3 regions of the Actinacidiphila sp. bgisy167 genome follow, and region 3 is predicted to be linked to each of the others. Evidence: predicted binding sites of a transcription regulator. Region 3 holds the regulator's gene; each other region holds the start of a gene.
What was found. The regulator HrcA, encoded in region 3, represses chaperone genes, less so after heat shock. The targets are predictions, from matches to a motif close to TTNGCACTCNGNNNNNCNGAGTGCNAA.

Region 1 (6,612 bases), on a different contig from region 3:
GGGGAACGGCAGCCGCTCCAGCAGCGAGCGCCGCGCCGCGTACTCGCCGCCGAGGGGCTGGACGAAGCCCGCCAGCTGCGGCCAGTGCAGATTGAGCAGCGGGCGCGCGACCAGCTCCGTCACCCGGCCCCCGCCGGCCGGGACGACGGTGCCGCCGGTCTCCAGCGGCCGGTCGTACATCGCCTTGACCAGGTGCACGTCCGGGTCCGTGAGCAGCGGCCCGACGATCCCGGAGACGAACCGCGCGTCGAACTCCCGCAGGTCGGAGTCGACGAAGCAGACGATCTCGCCGCGCGTGACGAGCAGCGAGCGCCACAGCACCTCGCCCTTGCCGGGCAGCGCGGGCAGCCGGGGGAGCACCTCGTCCCGGTGGACGACGACCGCGCCCGCCGCCGCCGCGACCTCGGCCGTGCGGTCGGTGGAACCGGAGTCCATCACGACGAGTTCGTCCACCAGCGGCACCGCCTCGCTCATCAGCTCGCGGCGGATCGTGCGGACGATCTCCCCGACCGTCGCCTCCTCGTCGAGAGCGGGCAGCACGACGCTGACCGTGCCGCGCGCACCCGCCGCGCGCTTGGCGGCGAGCAACTGCGGCAGTGGCCTGTGAGCGGCGGTGAAGGACCGCCGCTGCAGCCAGCGGGCCACCTCGTCGAGCACTGCGTCGCTCCGTTTCTGCCCGTCTCGAAGGACGGACGGCCTATGACCGGGTTCGAGGTTGTCGGTTACAGTCGTGAACACGAGGCACGGCCATCGTATGTCCACGGTGATCGCGCCCCGTCCGACAAATGCCCGGGCAGTCCGCCCGGCGCCATACCGCTCATCCAGAGGGGCAGAGGGAACGGCCCGTTGAAGCCCCGGCAACCCTCCCGCCGACCGCGAGGTCCAGGTGGGGAAGGTGCCAATTCCGTCTCGCGGCGAGATGCGCCGCGAGGAAGATGAGGAGAAAGGGCCTCGCCTGACATGGCTGCGCAGAATGCTGCACCCGCGTCCACCGACTCCGCCTTCGGACCCGCGTCGGCGCTCTCCTGCCGCGAATGCGGCGAGCGCTTCCCGCTGGCTCCCCTCTTCGCCTGCGAGGTCTGTTTCGGCCCGCTCGAAGTGGCCTACGACCTCCCGGACGGCGACCCGGAGACCCTCCGCAAGCGGATCGAATCCGGGCCGGACAACATCTGGCGCTACGCGCCGCTGCTGCCCGTCCCCGCCGACGTGGCGGCGAGGCCCAACCTCAACCCGGGCTTCACCAAGCTGGTCAAGGCCGACAACCTCGCCCGCGAACTGGGCGTCACCGGCGGGCTGTACGTGAAGGACGACTCCGGGAACCCCACCCACTCCTTCAAGGACCGGGTCGTCGCCATCGCCCTGGAGGCCGCCCGCACCTTCGGCCTCACCACCCTGTCCTGCTCCTCCACCGGCAACCTGGCCGGCGCCGTGGGCGCCGCCGCCGCCCGGGCGGGCCTGCGCTCCTGCGTGTTCATTCCGCACGACCTGGAGGAGGCCAAGGTCGTCATGGCCGCGGTCTATGGCGGCGAACTGGTCGGCATCGAGGGCACTTACGACGACGTCAACCGCTTCTGCAGCGAGCTGATCGGCGACCCGATCGGCGAGGGCTGGGGCTTCGTCAACGTCAACCTGCGCCCCTACTACGGCGAGGGCTCCAAGACCCTCGCGTACGAGATCTGCGAGCAGCTGGGCTGGCGCCTGCCGGACAACATCGTCATCCCGATCGCCTCGGGCTCGCAGCTGACGAAGATCGACAAGGGCCTGCGGGAGCTGATCAAGCTCGGCCTGGTGGAGGACAAGCCGTACCGCATTTACGGCGCACAGGCCGAGGGCTGCTCCCCCGTCTCCACCGCCTTCAAGGCCGGTCACGACGTGGTGCGCCCGCAGAAGCCGAACACCATCGCCAAGTCGCTCGCCATCGGCAACCCGGCCGACGGCCCGTACGTCCTGGACATCGCCCGGCGCACCGGCGGCGCCGTCGAGGACGTCACCGACGAGCAGGTGGTGGAGGCCATCCAGCTGCTCGCCCGCGCCGAGGGCATCTTCGCCGAGACGGCGGGCGGCGTGACCGTCGGCGTGCTGAAGAAGCTCATCGAGACCGGGCAGCTCGACCCGTCCGAGGAGACCGTCGTCCTCAACACCGGCGACGGCCTCAAGACGCTGGACGCGGTCGCCCCGAACGCGCGCCCCACGGCCACCATCCGCCCCAGCCTCGAGGCGTTCCGCGCCGCCGGCCTGGCCGGCTGACCCCGTCGCACCGGCTGACCCAGACTGAAGGTGAATCACGCATCATGAGCGCCACCGTCCGCATCCCGACCATCCTCCGCACCTACACCGGCGGCCAGGCCGAGGTCCCCGCCGAGGGCGGCACCCTGGCCGAGGTCATCGACTCGCTGGAGCGCGACCACCCCGGCATCTCCGCGCGAGTCCTGGACGACACGGGCAAGCTGCGCCGTTTTGTGAACATCTACGTGAACGACGACGACGTCCGCTTCTCCGAGGGCCTGGGGACCGCGGTGGGCGAGGGCGCGTCCGTCTCGATCATCCCGGCGGTGGCCGGAGGCTGCTGAGCCGCACGGCCCGCGGGCGACAGGGGTGCCGGACCCTCCGGCACCCCTGTGTGCGTGGCGGGTAGTTGAAGGCCTGTACAGTTGCCCTGAACGGCTCGCAACTCCCTGCAACGCTCTGCGCAACCCCCCGTCTCCGGGGCGGTCTTGTCGACGATTTATCGCCACTTCCGCGCGGCGATTGCCGCGTTGGCCCTTTATGTCCGGTCCGAGTTGCCCCGGATTCCTCACCGATCAGATCTTCTTCCGCTTTGTCGCGCCCGGAATTCTCGTCCACTTGACCTGTTGCAGACCGCGTCCGGGCAGATACATTCAGCCGCGGTCGACGCGTTCCGGCGCACGCCCCCTTGGCTGTAGGGGGTGAGGTCTGACCCGGGTCCGCGAGGTGCGGGTCTGCGAAGGGCCAGCAATAGGGGAGTAAGGAATGGCTCAGGGCACCGTCAAGTGGTTCAACGCGGAGAAGGGTTACGGCTTCATCGCGGTCGACGGTGGTGCGGACGTCTTCGTGCACTACAGCGCGATCCAGATGGACGGCTACCGCACCCTCGAGGAAGGCCAGCGGGTCGAGTTCGAGATCTCGCAGGGCCAGAAGGGTCCGCAGGCGGACATGGTCCGTCTCGCCGGCTGACGCGCCGCGCACCGGCCACGGAGCACTCTCGCGCACGTCCGCTCACCGTGCGTGTCAAGGCCCGCCCCGCAGGGGGCGGGCCTTCGTGCTGTCCCGGGGCGGCGCGCGGAGAGCCACCCCGGACCTGCGGGTTGTCCACGGACCCGGCCAAGCGGCTTGCACTCTCCTAGGGCGAGTGCTAATCATTGGCGTTAGCACTCTGACGTTGAGAGTGACAAAGGACCGAGTGGGTGAGGCCCGCACGACCGCCGGAAAGGAACCGGTGGGAGGGCAGGCCGTCCGTCGCGGGCGCCGGCGCGGTCCTGGAGTAATCCTTCCCCGCAGCCCTGTGCCGCGGGGGGACCCCAAGTCCGGGAGGACCACTTCACATGGCCAAGATCATCGCGTTCGACGAGGAGGCACGGCGCGGTCTCGAGCGCGGGATGAACCAGCTCGCCGACGCCGTCAAGGTCACCCTTGGCCCCAAGGGCCGCAACGTCGTCCTCGAGAAGAAGTGGGGCGCCCCCACGATCACCAACGATGGTGTGTCCATCGCCAAGGAGATCGAGCTCGAGGACCCGTACGAGAAGATCGGCGCCGAGCTGGTCAAGGAGGTCGCGAAGAAGACGGACGACGTCGCCGGTGACGGCACGACGACCGCGACCGTCCTCGCCCAGGCGCTGGTCCGCGAGGGCCTGCGCAACGTCGCCGCCGGCGCCAACCCGATGGCCCTGAAGCGCGGTATCGAGAAGGCCGTCGAGTCTGTCTCCGCCGCCCTGCTGGAGCAGGCGAAGGACGTGGAGACCAAGGAGCAGATCGCCTCCACCGCCTCCATCTCCGCCGCCGACCCGCAGATCGGCGAGCTCATCGCCGAGGCGATGGACAAGGTCGGCAAGGAAGGCGTCATCACCGTCGAGGAGTCCCAGACCTTCGGTCTGGAGCTGGAGCTCACCGAGGGTATGCGCTTCGACAAGGGCTACATCTCGGCGTACTTCGCCACCGACCTGGAGCGTATGGAGACGTCCTTCGACGACCCGTACATCCTGATCGTCAACTCCAAGATCTCCGCGGTGAAGGACCTGCTCCCGCTGCTGGAGAAGGTCATGCAGTCCGGCAAGCCGCTGCTGATCATCGCCGAGGACGTCGAGGGCGAGGCCCTGTCGACCCTGGTCGTCAACAAGATCCGCGGCACCTTCAAGTCCGTCGCGGTCAAGGCCCCGGGCTTCGGCGACCGCCGCAAGGCCATGCTCGGTGACATCGCCATCCTCACCGGTGGCACCGTCATCTCCGAGGAGGTCGGCCTCAAGCTGGAGAACGCCGGTCTCGACCTGCTCGGCCGCGCCCGCAAGGTCGTCGTCACCAAGGACGAGACCACGATCGTGGACGGCGCCGGCGACCAGGACCAGATCCAGGGCCGCGTGAACCAGATCCGTGCCGAGATCGAGAACAGCGACTCGGACTACGACCGCGAGAAGCTCCAGGAGCGCCTGGCGAAGCTGGCCGGCGGCGTGGCCGTCATCAAGGCCGGTGCCGCCACCGAGGTCGAGCTCAAGGAGCGCAAGCACCGCATCGAGGACGCGGTGCGCAACGCCAAGGCCGCCGTCGAGGAGGGCATCGTCGCCGGTGGTGGCGTGGCCCTGCTCCAGGCGTCCAACGTCTTCGAGAAGCTCGAGCTCGACGGCGACGAGGCCACCGGTGCCGCGATCGTGAAGCTGGCCCTGGAGGCCCCGCTGAAGCAGATCGCCGTCAACGCCGGCCTCGAGGGCGGTGTCGTGGTGGAGAAGGTGCGCAACCTGACCCCGGGCCACGGTCTCAACGCCGCCACGGGCGAGTACGTCGACCTGATCGGTGAGGGCATCATCGACCCGGCCAAGGTCACCCGCTCCGCGCTGCAGAACGCGGCCTCCATCGCCGCGCTCTTCCTCACCACCGAGGCCGTCATCGCCGACAAGCCGGAGAAGGCCGCTGCCCCGGCAGGCGGCGGCATGCCCGGCGGCGACATGGACTTCTGATCCTCCGGGATCAGGACTCCGCACCAGGGCTGAAGACCGAGGGCGGCACCCCGCAGGGGGTGCCGCCCTCGGGCGTTTCGGGGCGTTTCCCGGTACTGCCCCGGCGACGCCGCGGGTCGGCGGAGCCTGGTCAGTGGACGGCGGCCGGTGCGTCCAGCAGCTCCCGCCAGGCGCGCACCGACTCGGCGTCGACCGGCCCGGCCCAGCCCCCGGGACGGACCGCGCCCCCGACGTGGAAGGCGTCGATGCCGGCCGCCAGCAGCCGCGGCAGGTGCTCCGCGCGGAGCCCGCCGCCCACCATGAGCCGGGGCTCGCCGGGCCGCCCGGCCTCCGCGAGCAGGCGGGTGAGTCCGTCGTCGACGCCGCGGGCCGAGCCGGCGGTGAGGAAGGTGTCCAGCCCGGGCAGCCCGCGCACCGCCGAGCGCACGGCCTCCCGGTCGGCGCAGTGGTCGATGGCGCGGTGGAAGGTCCAGCGGGCGCCGGGACCGATCGCGTCGACGAGCAGGCGCACGGCCGCCAGGTCCGGGGCGCCCGAGGCGTCGAGGAAACCGAGCACGAACTCGTCGGCGCCCTCGGCGCGCAACGCCGCGGCGGCCGCGCGGAGCGAGTCCGCCTCGCGGCTGCCGCCCACGGCGAAGTCCGCGCGGGCCCGCAGCATCACCCGGACGGGAAGGTCCACCGCGGCCCGGACGGCGGCGAAGGTCTCGCGCGAGGGCGTCAGCCCGTCCGCCGCCATCTCGGTGACCAGTTCGAGGCGGTCCGCGCCGCCCGTCCGGGCCGCGAGGGCGTCGTGGGCGTCGAGCGCGATCACTTCGAAAATTGGTCTAGACATGTCTCCAGGGTGGCACATGCCCGCGCATGCCCGCGACCCTCGTGGCCCATGGCACATGCCCGCGCATGCCCGCGACCCTCGTGGCCCATGGCACATGCCCGCGCATGCCCGCGACCCTCGTGGCCCACAATGACCTTCATGGCTGACACCGTGCCCGAACCCGGCTCCGCACTCCTCGCCCGCTGGTGCGACCTGCTGCGCCGCTGCCAGACGAGGTCCGTGGACCCGGTGCCCTACGGCAAGGACCTGCTCTCCCGCTGGGCCGAGCCGCACCGCCGCTACCACACCACCACCCACCTGACCGCCGTCCTCGACCACGCCGAGGCACTCGCCGGATACGCGCGGGACCGGGACGCCGTACTGCTCGCCGCCTGGTTCCACGACGCCGTCTACCGGCCCGACCGCTCCGAGAACGAGGAGCGCAGCGCCCGGCTCGCCGAACGCGCGCTCCCCGAGGCCGGTGTCCCCGACACGCTCACCGCCGAGGCCGCCCGCCTGGTCCGGCTCACCGTCACCCACGACCCCGCCGAGGGCGACCGCGACGGCGAGGTCCTCTGCGACGCCGACCTGGCCGTCCTCGCCGGCGACCCCACC
Region 2 (6,612 bases), on a different contig from region 3:
CGGCTGCTGGGGGAGCTGCTGCGGCAGGCCACCGCCTTCGAGTGCCACGAGGTGATGCTGGAGGTGCGCGTCGACAACCTCCGCGCCCAGCGGCTGTACGAGCGCTTCGGCTTCGAGCCGATCGGTTTCCGGCGCGGCTACTACCAGCCCGGCAACGTCGACGCCCTCGTGATGCGGCTCGGCGAGCTGCCGGCGGCCCCGCCCTCCCCTGACGTACCGGGACTACCAGGAACAGAGACCACCCATGGCTGACGAGCCCCTTGTCCTCGGCATCGAGACGTCCTGCGACGAGACCGGTGTCGGCATCGTGCGCGGGCACACCCTGCTCGCCGACGCGGTCGCGTCCAGCGTCGACGAGCACGCCCGCTTCGGCGGCGTCGTCCCCGAGGTCGCCAGCCGCGCGCACCTGGAGGCGATGGTCCCCACGATCCAGCGCGCGCTGAAGGAGGCCGGCGTCGCCGCCTCCGACCTCGACGGGATCGCCGTCACCGCGGGCCCCGGGCTGGCGGGCGCCCTGCTGGTCGGCGTGTCCGCGGCCAAGGCGTACGCCTATGCGCTCGGCAAGCCGCTCTACGGCGTCAACCACCTCGCCTCGCACATCTGCGTGGACCAGCTGGAGCACGGGCCGCTGCCCGAGCCGACGATGGCGCTGCTGGTGTCCGGCGGCCACTCCTCGCTGCTGCTCGCCCCCGACATCACCGGCGACGTGCGCCCGCTGGGGTCCACCATCGACGATGCGGCGGGCGAGGCCTTCGACAAGGTCGCCCGGGTGCTGGGCCTCGGCTTCCCCGGCGGCCCGGCCATCGACCGTGCGGCCCGCGAGGGCGACCCGGACGCGATCCGCTTCCCCCGCGGTCTGACGGGCTCCCGCGACCCCCTCTACGACTTCTCCTTCTCCGGCCTGAAGACCGCCGTGGCGCGGTGGATCGAGTCCAAGCGCCGGGAGGGCGTGGAGGTGCCGGTCGCGGATGTGTCCGCGTCCTTCCAGGAGGCCGTCGTGGACGTCCTGACCCGCAAGGCGATCCGGGCCTGCAAGGACAACGGCGTCGACCATCTGATGATCGGCGGCGGCGTCGCGGCCAACAGCCGGCTGCGCTCGCTGGCGCAGGAGCGCTGCGAGGACGCCGGGATCGTGCTGCGGGTGCCGCGGCCCAAGCTGTGCACGGACAACGGCGCGATGGTCGCGGCCCTCGGCGCGGAGATGGTGGCCCGGGGGCGGCCGTCGTCCACCTGGGACCTGCCGGCGGACTCCTCGCTGCAGGTCACGGATGTGTCCGTGCCCGGCCACACTCACAGCCACGACCACGACCACGTCCACGAGCTCAGCAAGGACAACCTCTACTCGTGACCGTCGCCCTGATGTGGGAGGCCCGGGCGGCCGAGGGGCGCGGGCCCGAGCTGCTGGCGTGGGCCCGCGCACAGACGCTCTCCCCGGCACCGCTGCGCCGCGAGACCTTCCGCGCCCCCCAGGACCGGGTGCTCGTCATCACCTGGTGGGACGCCCCGTACGACGCGGAGCTCCCCGAGCTGCCCGAGCCTGGCGAGGAGCTGGCCCGGCGGGCCGTCCACCGCTGGCGCTTCGAGGCGGTGGAGGAGGAGGGGGCCTGAGTCCTCGGGCCCCGGTCCGGCCCCCGGTCCGGCCCCCGGGCCCGGTCCGGGCAGTCGGACGGCCGGCCGTAGGATGAGCCTGGCGTCGTGGGCAACCGGAATCCTGCCGCAGCGCCCCCGAGCAGGCGTCCTGCCGGACGACCGGTGTCCGGGAGGCGTTCCCTCAGGCGGCGAGAAGACCCGATGACCGACCCCGGCTGCGCCGTCCTCTTCGATCTCGACGGCGTCCTCCTCGACAGCCGGCCGGCGATGCGGCAGGCGATCCTCCATGTCGCGGGCGCGGCGCTGGGGGAGCCCGTCGACGAGAGCCGCCTGCCGGCCGCGCTGGACCACCTGCCCCACCACGAACTGCTGGCCCGGCTCGGGGTGACCGACGAGGCGACCGTGTTCGGGTCCGCCTGGGAGGACGCGCTCACGCTCGCCCTGTGGGGCGCGTCGCCGTTCCCGGGCGCCGCCGGCGTGCTGCGCGACCTCGCGGCCTCCGGCGCGGCGATCGGGGTGGTGACCATGCAGCCCGCGCACCGCGTGGCGCGGCTCGTCCCCGCGGAGCTGTCCTCGCACTTCGGCGTGGTGGTCGGGTGGGGCGACGCGCCGCCCAAGCCCTCGGGCGAGGGCATCCTTCTGGCGCTGGAGCGCCTCGGGGTGCCGCCGGGGCGCGCCTGCTTCGTGGGCGACAGCCCCTCCGACGTCGCCGCCGCGGCGGCCGCGGGGGTCCCTTCCATCGGTGCGGCCTGGGGGTACACCGGGCCCGCCCTGGACGGCTGGGGGCCGACCGCCCTGGCCGCCGCCCCCACCGATGTGCCGGAAATGGCGCGCGGCCTCCTGCGGTCGGTCTAGCGGGGGTCAGCCCCGGGAGGGGGCGGCCGCGGCGGGGGCGCCCACGAGCATGCTCGGGGCCCCGGCCACCCGGGTCAGGAAGACCGTGGCGGAGTTCGGGCCCTGGGGTCTGACCCGGCGGCGCACCTCCTCCGGTTCCACGGCCGAACCGCGCTTCTTCACGGTCAGCACCCCCACCTCGCGCTCGCGCAGCAGCGCCTTGAGCCGCTTGAGGTTGAAGGGCAGCACGTCGGTGATCTCGTACGAGGTCGCGAAGGGCGTCGTGTGCGGCTCGTCGGAGGTGACGTAGGCGATGGTCGGGTCGATCAGCCCGCCGCCTGTCTGCGCCGCCACGTCGGCCACCATGCGGGCCCGGATGACGGCGCCGTCCGGCTCGTACAGCCAGCGCCCCACGGGGCGCACCGGCGGGTCGGGCAGGCCGGCGGCGGGCGCGGTGACGCCCGACGGCAGAAGGGTCGCGCGGCGGGTGCCCGGAGCCGTGCCGAACCACAGCACGGCCTCCTTCACATCGCCGTGGTCGGAGACCCACTCCGCCTCGGCGTCGTCCGGCACGACCTCGTGCGGGATCCCCGGCGCCACCTTCAGGGCGGCCAGCGGGGCCTCACGGGCCGCCGCCACCGCCCACGACAGCGGCGGGGAGTACGCCTCGGGGTCGAAGATCCGGCCCCGCCCGCCACGCCGGGCCGGATCGGCGAAGACGGCGTCGCAGCCCTCCACGCCGGTCTCCGTCACGTCGGCGCAGCGCACCTCGATCAGGTCGGCCAGCCCGAGCGCCTCCGCGTTGGCGCGCATCACCGCACAGGTCAGCGGGGAGCGGTCGACCGCCAGCACCTCCACACCGGCGCGGGCCAGCGGCACGGCGTCCCCGCCGATCCCGCAGCACAGGTCCGCCAGCCGCCGCACTCCGAGCGCGGCGAACCGCTCGGCACGGTGCCGGGCGACGGAGGCCCGCGTCGACTGCTCGACCCCCTCGGGCGTGAAGTACATCCGGTACGCGTCCTCCCCGAACTTCGCCGCCGCCCGCTGTCGCAGCCGGGCCTGCGTCAGCGCCGCCGCCACCAGCCCGGCGTCGTGCGCCCGCCGCAGCCGTGTCGCGGTCGCCAGTTCGGCGGCGGGGTCGTAGTCCCGCAGGGAGGCCAGCAGCGCCTGCCCCTCGTCGGTCAGGAGTGCCGAGAACGCGTCAAGATCCACGCCGCCCATTGTCCCGCGGCGCCGGCGCGTGCTGGACTGCTGCGGGACTACCGGGGCCGGTACGACGTGATGGAGTTCCCGGAGACCCCGCGGGGGACGCTCTGATGGACAGCGAGGCGGCCCGCACCGGGAGCCGCAAGGCGTACGGCGACGCCGAGGGCGGCCGGTGGTGCGAGGTCCACCTCGACACCTACCGGCTGCCGTCCGGGGCGGAGGTGGAACTGCACTGGGTCAGGGCCGGCGGCGGTCGTACCGGTGTCGTGGTCCTCGCCCGGCGGGGTGACGACGTGCTGATGGTCCGTCAGTGGCTGCCCGCGGTGGGCCGCTGGGCCTGGGAGCTGCCGCGCGGCTTCGGCGAAGGCGATCCCGCCGCCGACGCGCTGCGTGAACTCGCCGAGGAGACCGGCCTCGTGGGCTCCGCGGCGACGGTGGTGGCCCTCCTGGACGTCGACTCCGGGCTGCTGGAGAGCCAGGTGGCCGTCGTCGAGGTGGCCGTCGCCGGGGACGCCGGGGACGCCGGGCTCGGGACCGGTGCGGCCGGGGACGGCGAGGTCGCCGAGGCACGCTGGTGGAGCCCCGACGACATCGCCGGGGCGGCCCGCTCGGGCGAGCTGCGCGACGGGTTCACCCTGGCCGCGCTCGGCGCGTGGAGCGTCGTCCGCCGGTGAGCGGCGCGGGCGCGCCGGCCCAGGAACGGCGCACCCGGGTGCGCCCGGAACAGTGCGCCCGGGCACGCCGTTGCTTTGGGGGAGAGCGGCTCGTACGGCGCGGCGTTGGCACTCCGCTTGACCGAGTGCTAAGCGCGTCCTAATCTCGGACCTGGCACTCAGCGATGCCGAGTGCCAACCAAAAGCGACGGGCAGGTCCGGCACCCGCGACGACGGGCCTACCAGGTCGCCACCCCAGACAGACACTCCCGTGAGCCCTTTGAAGGGGGAGGTCGGATCGTGACGACCGCCAGCACCAAGGTTGCCATCAAGCCGCTCGAGGACCGCATCGTGGTCCAGCCGCTCGATGCCGAGCAGACCACCGCCTCCGGCCTGGTCATCCCGGACACCGCCAAGGAGAAGCCCCAGGAGGGCGTCGTCCTGGCCGTCGGCCCGGGTCGCTTCGAGGACGGCAACCGCATCCCGCTCGACGTCAAGGTCGGCGACATCGTGCTGTACAGCAAGTACGGCGGCACCGAGGTCAAGTACAGCGGCGAGGAGTACCTCGTCCTCTCGGCTCGCGACGTCCTCGCGATCGTCGAGAAGTAGAACCGGCGCCGCGCGCAAGCGAGAAATGCCGTGACCACGCCCCGGGCACACCGAGTCCTCACACGGACCGGGGACCCGGGGCGCGGTCTTCGCTGAGAACCCAAAGACGAGGAATTCCGCCGGTATGGCCAAGATCCTGAAGTTCGACGAGGACGCGCGCCGCGCCCTTGAGCGCGGCGTGAACAAGCTCGCCGACACCGTGAAGGTGACGATCGGCCCCAAGGGCCGCAACGTCGTCATCGACAAGAAGTTCGGCGCCCCGACCATCACCAACGACGGTGTCACCATCGCCCGTGAGGTCGAGATCGAGGACGCGTACGAGAACCTCGGCGCGCAGCTCGTGAAGGAGGTGGCGACCAAGACCAACGACATCGCGGGTGACGGCACCACCACCGCCACGGTGCTCGCCCAGGCGCTGGTCCGCGAGGGTCTGCGCAATGTCGCCGCCGGCGCCTCCCCGGCCGCCCTGAAGAAGGGCATCGACGCGGCCGTCAAGGCCGTCTCGGACGAGCTGCTCGCCACCGCCCGCCCGATCGAGGGCAAGGACGACGTCGCCGCCGTCGCCGCGCTGTCCGCCCAGGACAAGCAGGTCGGCGAGCTGATCGCCGAGGCGATCGACAAGGTCGGCAAGGACGGTGTCATCACCGTCGAGGAGTCCAACACCTTCGGCCTGGAGCTGGACTTCACCGAGGGCATGGCCTTCGACAAGGGCTACCTGTCGCCGTACTTCGTGACGGACGCGGAGCGCCAGGAGGCCGTCCTGGAGGACCCGTACATCCTCATCACCCAGGGCAAGATCTCCTCCATCCAGGACCTGCTCCCGCTGCTGGAGAAGGTGCTGCAGGCCGGCGCCTCCAAGCCGCTGCTGATCATCGCCGAGGACGTCGAGGGCGAGGCCCTGTCCACGCTGGTGGTCAACAAGATCCGCGGCACCTTCAACGCCGTCGCGGTGAAGGCCCCCGGCTTCGGCGACCGCCGCAAGGCCATGCTCGGCGACATCGCCACCCTCACCGGCGGCACCGTCGTCGCCGAGGAGGTCGGCCTCAAGCTCGACCAGGTCGGCCTGGACGTGCTCGGCAGCGCCCGCCGCGTGACCGTCACCAAGGACGACACCACCATCGTCGACGGCGCCGGCGAGTCCTCGGAGATCGCCGGCCGGGTCAACCAGATCAAGGCCGAGATCGCCACGACCGACTCCGACTGGGACCGCGAGAAGCTCCAGGAGCGCCTCGCCAAGCTGGCCGGCGGCGTCTGCGTCATCCGCGTCGGCGCGGCCACCGAGGTCGAGCTCAAGGAGAAGAAGCACCGTCTGGAGGACGCCATCTCCGCGACCCGCGCCGCGGTCGAGGAGGGCATCGTCTCCGGTGGCGGCTCCGCTCTCGTCCACGCGGTCAAGGTGCTCGAGGACAACCTCGGCAAGAACGGCGACGAGGCCACCGGTGTGGCCGTCGTCCGCCGCGCCGCGGTCGAGCCGCTGCGCTGGATCGCCGAGAACGCCGGCCTGGAGGGCTACGTCATCACCTCCAAGGTCTCCGAGCTGGAGAAGGGCCACGGCTTCAACGCCGCGACCGGCGAGTACGGCGACCTGGTGAAGTCCGGCGTCATCGACCCGGTCAAGGTCACCCGCTCCGCCCTGGAGAACGCCGCCTCCATCGCCTCCCTGCTCCTCACCACCGAGACCCTCGTGGTGGAGAAGAAGGAGGAGGAGCCCGCCGAGGCC
Region 3 (6,612 bases):
AGAACCGCGGATGGTTGACCGGCATGTTGTCGGCGCTGACCCGCCAGGCCCGGCCGGAGCCGTCCAGCGGGGCGGCCCAGACGTCGTCCTCTGCGGTGAAGGTGATCAGTTCACCGTGCAGATGCGGAAAGCGGAGGTAAGCGGGGTGCGAAGGTTGCGGCTGTGTCACGTTGTCACATTAACCACCTGCCGCTGCGCCGGTCAGCGATTTACGATCTCGTGGCCCTGGAGGGGGACATGCGTGGGCATACCCCCGGCGGCGCCGTCAGCCCCAGCGTCCGGTGCGGCCGAGCAGGAGGGCGGTGGCGGCGACACCGGCGGTGGAGGTGCGCAGCACGCTGGCGCCGAGGCGGTACGGCTTGGCCCCGGCCGCGGCGAAGGCGTCGAGCTCCTCCGGGGAGACCCCGCCCTCGGGGCCGACGACGAGCACGATGTCGCCCTCGGTCGGCAACGGGGCGGTGGCGAGCGGCTCCGCGCCCTCCTCGTGGAGGACCGCGGCGAACGCGGCGCCGGACAGCAACCCGACCAACTGACGCGTCGTCAGCACGTCGGCGACCTCGGGAACCCTCAGCCGCCGGGCCTGCTTGGCCGCCTCGCGGGCGGTGGACCGCCATTTCGCCAGCGACTTGGCGCCCCGCTCGCCCTTCCACTGGGTGATGCAGCGCGCGGCGGCCCACGGCACGACGGCGTCGACGCCGACCTCGGTCATGGTCTCGACGGCCAGTTCCCCGCGGTCGCCCTTGGGCAGCGCCTGGACGACGGTGATCCGCGGGCGGGGCTCGGCCTCCTCGCGCAGCCCGGCGACGGCGACCTCGAGGGTGTCCTTGCCGTCGACGGCCGCAACCGTGCCGTACGCGCCGCGTCCCAGGCCGTCGGTGAGCACGATCTCCTCCCCGACGCGCAGCCGGCGCACGGAGACCGCGTGCCGCCCCTCGGGACCGGAGAGCGTGATCCGGTCCGGGCCGAGCGTGCCGGGTTCGACGACGAAGACGGGTGCGGTCACGGCGCGGTCCTCGGAGAGCGGGTGATCAGGGCGGCCATGCGCCCATCGTTTCACGGCGCAGGGCGGCCCGCGGTCCAGGGTGGCGCGCACCCCGGCCGCGGGCTCCCATACCGGGCCTACCGGCCGTTGAACGCGTCCTTCAGACGGGAGAACAGCCCCTGCTGGCCCGGCTGGAACTGCCCCATGGGCCGCTCCTCGCCGCGCAGCTTCGCCAGGCGGCGCAGCAGCTCCTCCTGCTCCGGGTCGAGCTTGCCCGGGGTCTGGACCTCGACGTGCACGATGAGGTCGCCCCGGCCACCGCCCCGCAGGTGGGTGACGCCGCGCTGGTGCAGCGGGATCGACTGGCCGGACTGCGTCCCGGGCCGAATGTCGATCTCCTCGAGCCCGTCCAGGGTCTCCAACGGGACCTTGGTGCCCAGCGCCGCGGCCGTCATCGGGATGGTGACGGTGCAGTGCAGGTCGTCGCCGCGCCGCTGGAAGGCCGGGTGCGGCAGCTCGCGGATCTCGACGTACAGGTCGCCGGCGGGGCCGCCGCCCGGGCCGACCTCGCCCTCGCCCGCGAGCTGGATGCGGGTGCCGTTGTCGACGCCGGCCGGGATCTTGACCGTCAGCGTGCGCCGCGACCGGATCCGGCCGTCCCCCGCGCACTCCGGGCACGGGGTGGGGACGACGGTGCCGAAGCCCTGGCACTGGGGGCACGGCCGGGAGGTCATGACCTGGCCCAGGAAGGACCGCGTGACCTGCGACACCTCACCGCGCCCGCGGCACATGTCGCACGTCTGCGCGGAGGTGCCCGGAGCGGCGCCCTCGCCGTGGCAGGTGTTGCAGACGACGGCCGTGTCGACCTGGATGTCCTTGGTCGTACCGAAGGCCGCCTCGTCCAGCTCGATCTCCAGCCGGATCATCGCGTCCTGGCCGCGCCGGGTGCGCGAGCGCGGGCCGCGCTGGGACGCCGTGCCGAAGAAGGCGTCCATGATGTCGCTGAAGTTGCCGAAGCCGGCGCCGAAGCCCCCGCCCGCGCCCCCGCCGCCGTTGGCGGACAGCGGGTCGCCGCCGAGGTCGTAGACCTGCTTCTTCTGCGGGTCCGAGAGCACCTCGTAAGCGGCGTTGATCTCCTTGAACCGCTCCTGGGTCTTCGGGTCCGGGTTGACGTCCGGGTGCAGCTCTCGCGCGAGACGGCGGAATGCCTTCTTGATCTCGTCCGGGCTCGCGTCGCGGCGCACGCCGAGAACGGCGTAATAGTCGGTGGCCACTACGACTCCGCCAGGATCTGTCCGACGTAACGTGCCACTGCGCGTACCGCTCCCATCGTTCCGGGGTAGTCCATGCGGGTCGGTCCGACCACGCCGAGTTTCGCAACCGCCTCGTCGCCCGAACCGTAGCCGACGGAGACGACGGATGTGGAGTTCAGGCCCTCGTGGAAGTTCTCGTGACCGATTCTCACCGTCACACCCGAGTCCTTCGCCTCGCCCAGCAGCCTGAGGAGCACCATCTGCTCCTCGAGCGCCTCCAGCACCGGGCGGATCGTCAGCGGGAAGTCGTGCCCGAAGCGGGTCAGGTTGGCCGTGCCACCGAGCATGATCCGCTCCTCCGTCTCCTCGACCAGGGTCTCCAGCAGTGTGGCGAGGACCACCTGCACGGACGGCCGGTCGTCGGGCTCGAAGCCCTCGGGGAGGTCCTGCACCAGCGGCGGGACGTCGCTGAACCGGCGCCCCACCACCCGGCTGTTCAGCCGGGCGCGCAGGTCGGCCAGCACGGTCTCGCCCACCGGTGCGGGGGCGTCGACCAGCCGCTGCTCCACCCGTCCGGTGTCCGTGATCAGCACCAGCATGATCCGGGCCGGGGCGAGCGCGAGCAGCTCCACGTGGCGCACGGTCGAGCGGGTGAGCGACGGGTACTGGACGATCGCGACCTGCCGGGTGAGCTGCGCCAGCAGGCGGACCGTGCGGGCCACCACGTCGTCGAGGTCGACGGCGCCGTCCAGGAAGTTCTGGATGGCGCGGCGCTCGGCGCCGGACAGCGGCTTGACGCTGGTGAGCCGGTCGACGAAGAGCCGGTAGCCCTTGTCGGTCGGCACACGGCCGGCGCTGGTGTGGGGCTGCTGGATGTAGCCCTCCTCCTCCAGCACGGCCATGTCGTTGCGGACGGTGGCCGGGGACACTCCGAGGGCGTGCCGCTCGGTCAGCGCCTTCGAGCCGACCGGCTCCTCGGTGCCCACATAGTCCTGGACGATGGCGCGCAACACCTCCAGCCGTCGTTCGCTGAGCATCGCGCACCTCCAGTCACTCGGTCACCGTACGGGTCGTGTCGCCCCCCGCGGTCTGGCACTCCGCTTCCCTGAGTGCCAGCTTTCCCCAAGTCAGTGTAAGGCGAGGTGGCAAGACCTCGGCAAGGCCGCCCCCGGGTCCGTTCCGGGGAACGCCCCCGACCGGCACCGTAGCGGGCGCGGGGGCACGTCGCGGGGATACCGTCGCGTTGTGGAGACCACACCGACCGCGCCGGGCTCCCCCGGCGGCTGGGAGCACCTCGCACCGGGAGTCGCACGGCGGCGGCTGCCCTTCCTCGACGTGACCGTCGGAGTCGTCGTGGGCGACGACGGCGTGCTGCTGATCGACACGGGTTCCTCCGTCCCCGAGGGCGCCGGCCTGCGCCAGGAGGTCCGCGAGCTGACCGGGCGGGACGTGACGGACATCGCACTCACCCACGGCCACTTCGACCACGTCTTCGGCACCGCCGCCTTCGAGGACGTCCAGGTCTTCGGTGAGATGACCCTCGGCGCCTACCTCGAACGCGAGCGGTCCTCCCTGGCCGCCGACGCCGTCGGGCACGGAGTCGACGAGGAGGAGGCGGCGCAGGCGGTGCGGGCCCTGGTGTACCCCGGACACCTCGTGGTCGGCTCCTATGTGCTCGATCTCGGCGGCGACCGCCAGGTACTGCTGGTCCACCCAGGCGACGGACACACCGCGCACGACCTGGTGGTGGTCGTGCTCGGCACGCCGGCCGTGGTCTTCTGCGGCGACCTCGTCGAGGAGTCCGGTGAGCCCCAGGCCGGGCCCGACGCCGCCCCGCAGGCCTGGCCCGCGGCCCTGGACGAACTGCTGCGGCTGGGCGGCGAGACCGCGCTGTACGTGCCGGGGCACGGCGCCGTCGTCGACGCCCGCTTCGTACGCGCCCAACGGGACGCGCTCGCCGCCCGGTTCCCCTCCGCCTGAGCGCGCGGCGGCGCGGTTACGATCCCAGGCATGCGCAGCCGCAGCTACGACCCCGACCTCACCCCGCCGTGGAAGCGGCCCGCCGCGCCCGCGCCCGAGGTCGCGGCAGAACGGGACCTGGTGGTGGAGGAGGTGTCCACCGGCTTCTGCGGCGCGGTCGTCCGCTGCGAGAAGACCGCCGAGGGCCCGACGGTCACCCTGGAGGACCGCTTCGGCAAGCACCGCGTGTTCCCGATGACGCCCCGCGGATTCCTCCTGGAGGGCCGCGTGGTCACCCTCGTGCGACCCTCCGCCGCCGCCCCCGCGGCGGGCCCCCGGCTGACCGCCTCCGGCTCCATCGCCGTCCCCGGCGCCCGCGCCCGGGTCGCCCGGGCGGGCCGGATCTACGTCGAGGGCCGGCACGACGCGGAACTGGTCGAACGCGTCTGGGGCGACGACCTGCGCGTCGAGGGCGTCGTCGTCGAGTACCTGGAGGGCGTCGACGACCTCCCCAGCGTCGTCGCGTCCTTCGCCCCCGGCCCGGACGCCCGGCTCGGCGTGCTCGTCGACCACCTCGTGCCCGGCAGCAAGGAGTCCCGCATCGCGGCGGAGGTGACCGGCGAGCACGTCCTGGTCGTCGGCCACCCCTTCGTCGACGTCTGGGAGGCCGTGAAGCCCTCCTCCCTCGGCATCCCCGCCTGGCCGGCCGTCCCCCGCGGCCAGGACTGGAAGACCGGCGTGTGCCGGGCCCTGGGCTGGCCGGAGAACACCGGCGCCGCCTGGCAGCGCATCCTGGGCGCCGTCCACTCCTACAAGGACCTGCAGCCGGAGCTGCTGGGCCGCGTGGAGGAACTGATCGACTTCGTCACGGCCCCGGAGTGAGCCCGGGCAGGACCTGGAACGACGCGGTGTCGAGCGCGACGTCCACCACCGGCAACCGCACCGTCTCGCCGAACTTCCAGGTCCGCTCGGCCCGGTAGTCGGCCTGGTCGCCGGTGCCGACGGGCTCGGTGAGAACGACGCACTCGGCGGCAAGGGGATCGATGATCAGATAGACGGGCACTTTCCCGGCGGCGTAGATCGACCGCTTGACGACGTGGTCGCGGTGAGCACTGGTCCGGGAGACGACTTCGACGACCAGGGTGACGGCCTCGGACGGCAGAGGCGCCCCGAGGAGGGCCCCGCGCCGCGCTCGAGGACCACGAGGTCCGGCTGGGGTTCACTCGCCTCCCCGGGAATCGCGATGTCCTGCGCCTGCAAGCGCCTCCACCGTGTGCGGGGGAACTGGTCGATCACCGCGTCGACGATGTCGTTGTGGACCAGGTCGGGCCCGGCCATCATCACGATCTCCCCCCTGAGGAGCTCGACCTTGACCCCCTCGGGAACCTGGAGGTTCTCGAAGAAGTCAGTCATCCGGCGATCATCCACAGCGGTCATCTCCGTGGCCCTCCGCTTCCCGCCGCCGCTTACGCGGAGGCGTCTTACGAACAGCGTAGGGAGGCACTGCCGGGATGCGCAGCGCTTCACTCCGCCGAGTGAGCGGACAGGCCGGGGCTCAGTCGACCAGGTCCCTGACCACCGCGTCCGCCAGCAGGCGGCCGCGCAGGGTGAGGACGGCACGGCCCTCGCGGTAAGGCCCCGGCTCCAGGAGGCCGTCCCCTACCGCACGCTCCGCGGCCTCGGCGCCCGCCGGGGCCAGCACGTCGAGCGGGCACCCGTCGGACAGCCTCAGCTCCAGAAGGATCCGCTCCACCCGGCGGTCCTCCGCCGCCAGCAGCTCACGTCCCGCCCCGGGACTGCGGCCCTCGGCGAGCGCCGCCGCGTACGCCGCCGGATGCTTCACGTTCCACCAGCGCACCCCGCCCACATGGCTGTGCGCGCCCGGGCCGGCGCCCCACCAGTCCGCGCCGGTCCAGTACAGCTCGTTGTGGCGGCACCGGGCCGCCTGCGAGGTCGCCCAGTTCGACACTTCGTACCAGCCGTAGCCGGCCGCCGCCAGACGCTCCTCCGCGATCAGGTAGCGGTCCGCGTGCACGTCGTCGTCCGTCATCGGCACCTCGCCGCGCCGGATCCTGCGGGCCAGCTGCGTGCCCTCCTCGACGATCAGCGCGTACGCCGACACATGGTCCGGCCCCGCGCCGATCGCGGCGTCCAGCGACGCCCGCCAGTCGTCGTCCGACTCCCCGGGCGTGCCGTAGATCAGGTCCAGGTTGACGTGCTCGAACCCCGCCGCGCGCGCCTCCGCCACGCACTGCTCGGGCCGGCCGGGCGTGTGCCGGCGGTCCAGCACCTGCAGCACGTGCGGGCGGGCGCTCTGCATCCCGAACGAGATCCGCGTGTACCCCCCGGCCCGCAGCTCCTCGAGGTACGCCGGGTCCACCGACTCCGGGTTCGCCTCCGTCGTGACCTCCGCGCCCT

Region 1: the regulator HrcA is predicted to act here: its motif matches at 3,351-3,377, upstream of groL (chaperonin GroEL).
Region 2: the regulator HrcA is predicted to act here: its motif matches at 4,410-4,436, upstream of groES (co-chaperone GroES).

The regions. Positions count from the first base shown of each region.
Region 1 covers NZ_JBYIQP010000128.1:3,527-10,138, forward strand. The annotation lists gene AC3ET4_RS29280 (glucosyl-3-phosphoglycerate synthase) at 1-657, opposite strand, end outside; SAM riboswitch class I at 815-942, shown strand; gene thrC (threonine synthase) at 961-2,247, shown strand; gene AC3ET4_RS29290 (MoaD/ThiS family protein) at 2,292-2,570, shown strand; gene AC3ET4_RS29295 (cold-shock protein) at 2,992-3,195, shown strand; gene groL (chaperonin GroEL) at 3,564-5,186, shown strand; gene AC3ET4_RS29305 (copper homeostasis protein CutC) at 5,317-6,018, opposite strand; gene AC3ET4_RS29310 (HD domain-containing protein) at 6,148-6,612, shown strand, end outside.
Region 2 covers NZ_JBYIQP010000001.1:141-6,752, reverse strand. The annotation lists gene rimI (ribosomal protein S18-alanine N-acetyltransferase) at 1-252, shown strand, start outside; gene tsaD (tRNA (adenosine(37)-N6)-threonylcarbamoyltransferase complex transferase subunit TsaD) at 245-1,348, shown strand; gene AC3ET4_RS00030 (hypothetical protein) at 1,345-1,608, shown strand; gene AC3ET4_RS00025 (HAD family hydrolase) at 1,792-2,445, shown strand; gene AC3ET4_RS00020 (THUMP-like domain-containing protein) at 2,452-3,645, opposite strand; gene AC3ET4_RS00015 (NUDIX hydrolase) at 3,741-4,304, shown strand; gene groES (co-chaperone GroES) at 4,584-4,892, shown strand; gene groL (chaperonin GroEL) at 5,017-6,612, shown strand, end outside.
Region 3 covers NZ_JBYIQP010000031.1:58,843-65,454, reverse strand. The annotation lists gene AC3ET4_RS15015 (S41 family peptidase) at 1-169, opposite strand, end outside; gene AC3ET4_RS15010 (16S rRNA (uracil(1498)-N(3))-methyltransferase) at 266-1,003, opposite strand; gene dnaJ (molecular chaperone DnaJ) at 1,120-2,256, opposite strand; gene hrcA (heat-inducible transcriptional repressor HrcA) at 2,256-3,272, opposite strand; gene AC3ET4_RS14995 (MBL fold metallo-hydrolase) at 3,481-4,215, shown strand; gene AC3ET4_RS14990 (DUF3097 domain-containing protein) at 4,246-5,076, shown strand; partial or broken gene AC3ET4_RS14985 (Uma2 family endonuclease) at 5,060-5,631, opposite strand; gene hemW (radical SAM family heme chaperone HemW) at 5,750-6,612, opposite strand, start outside.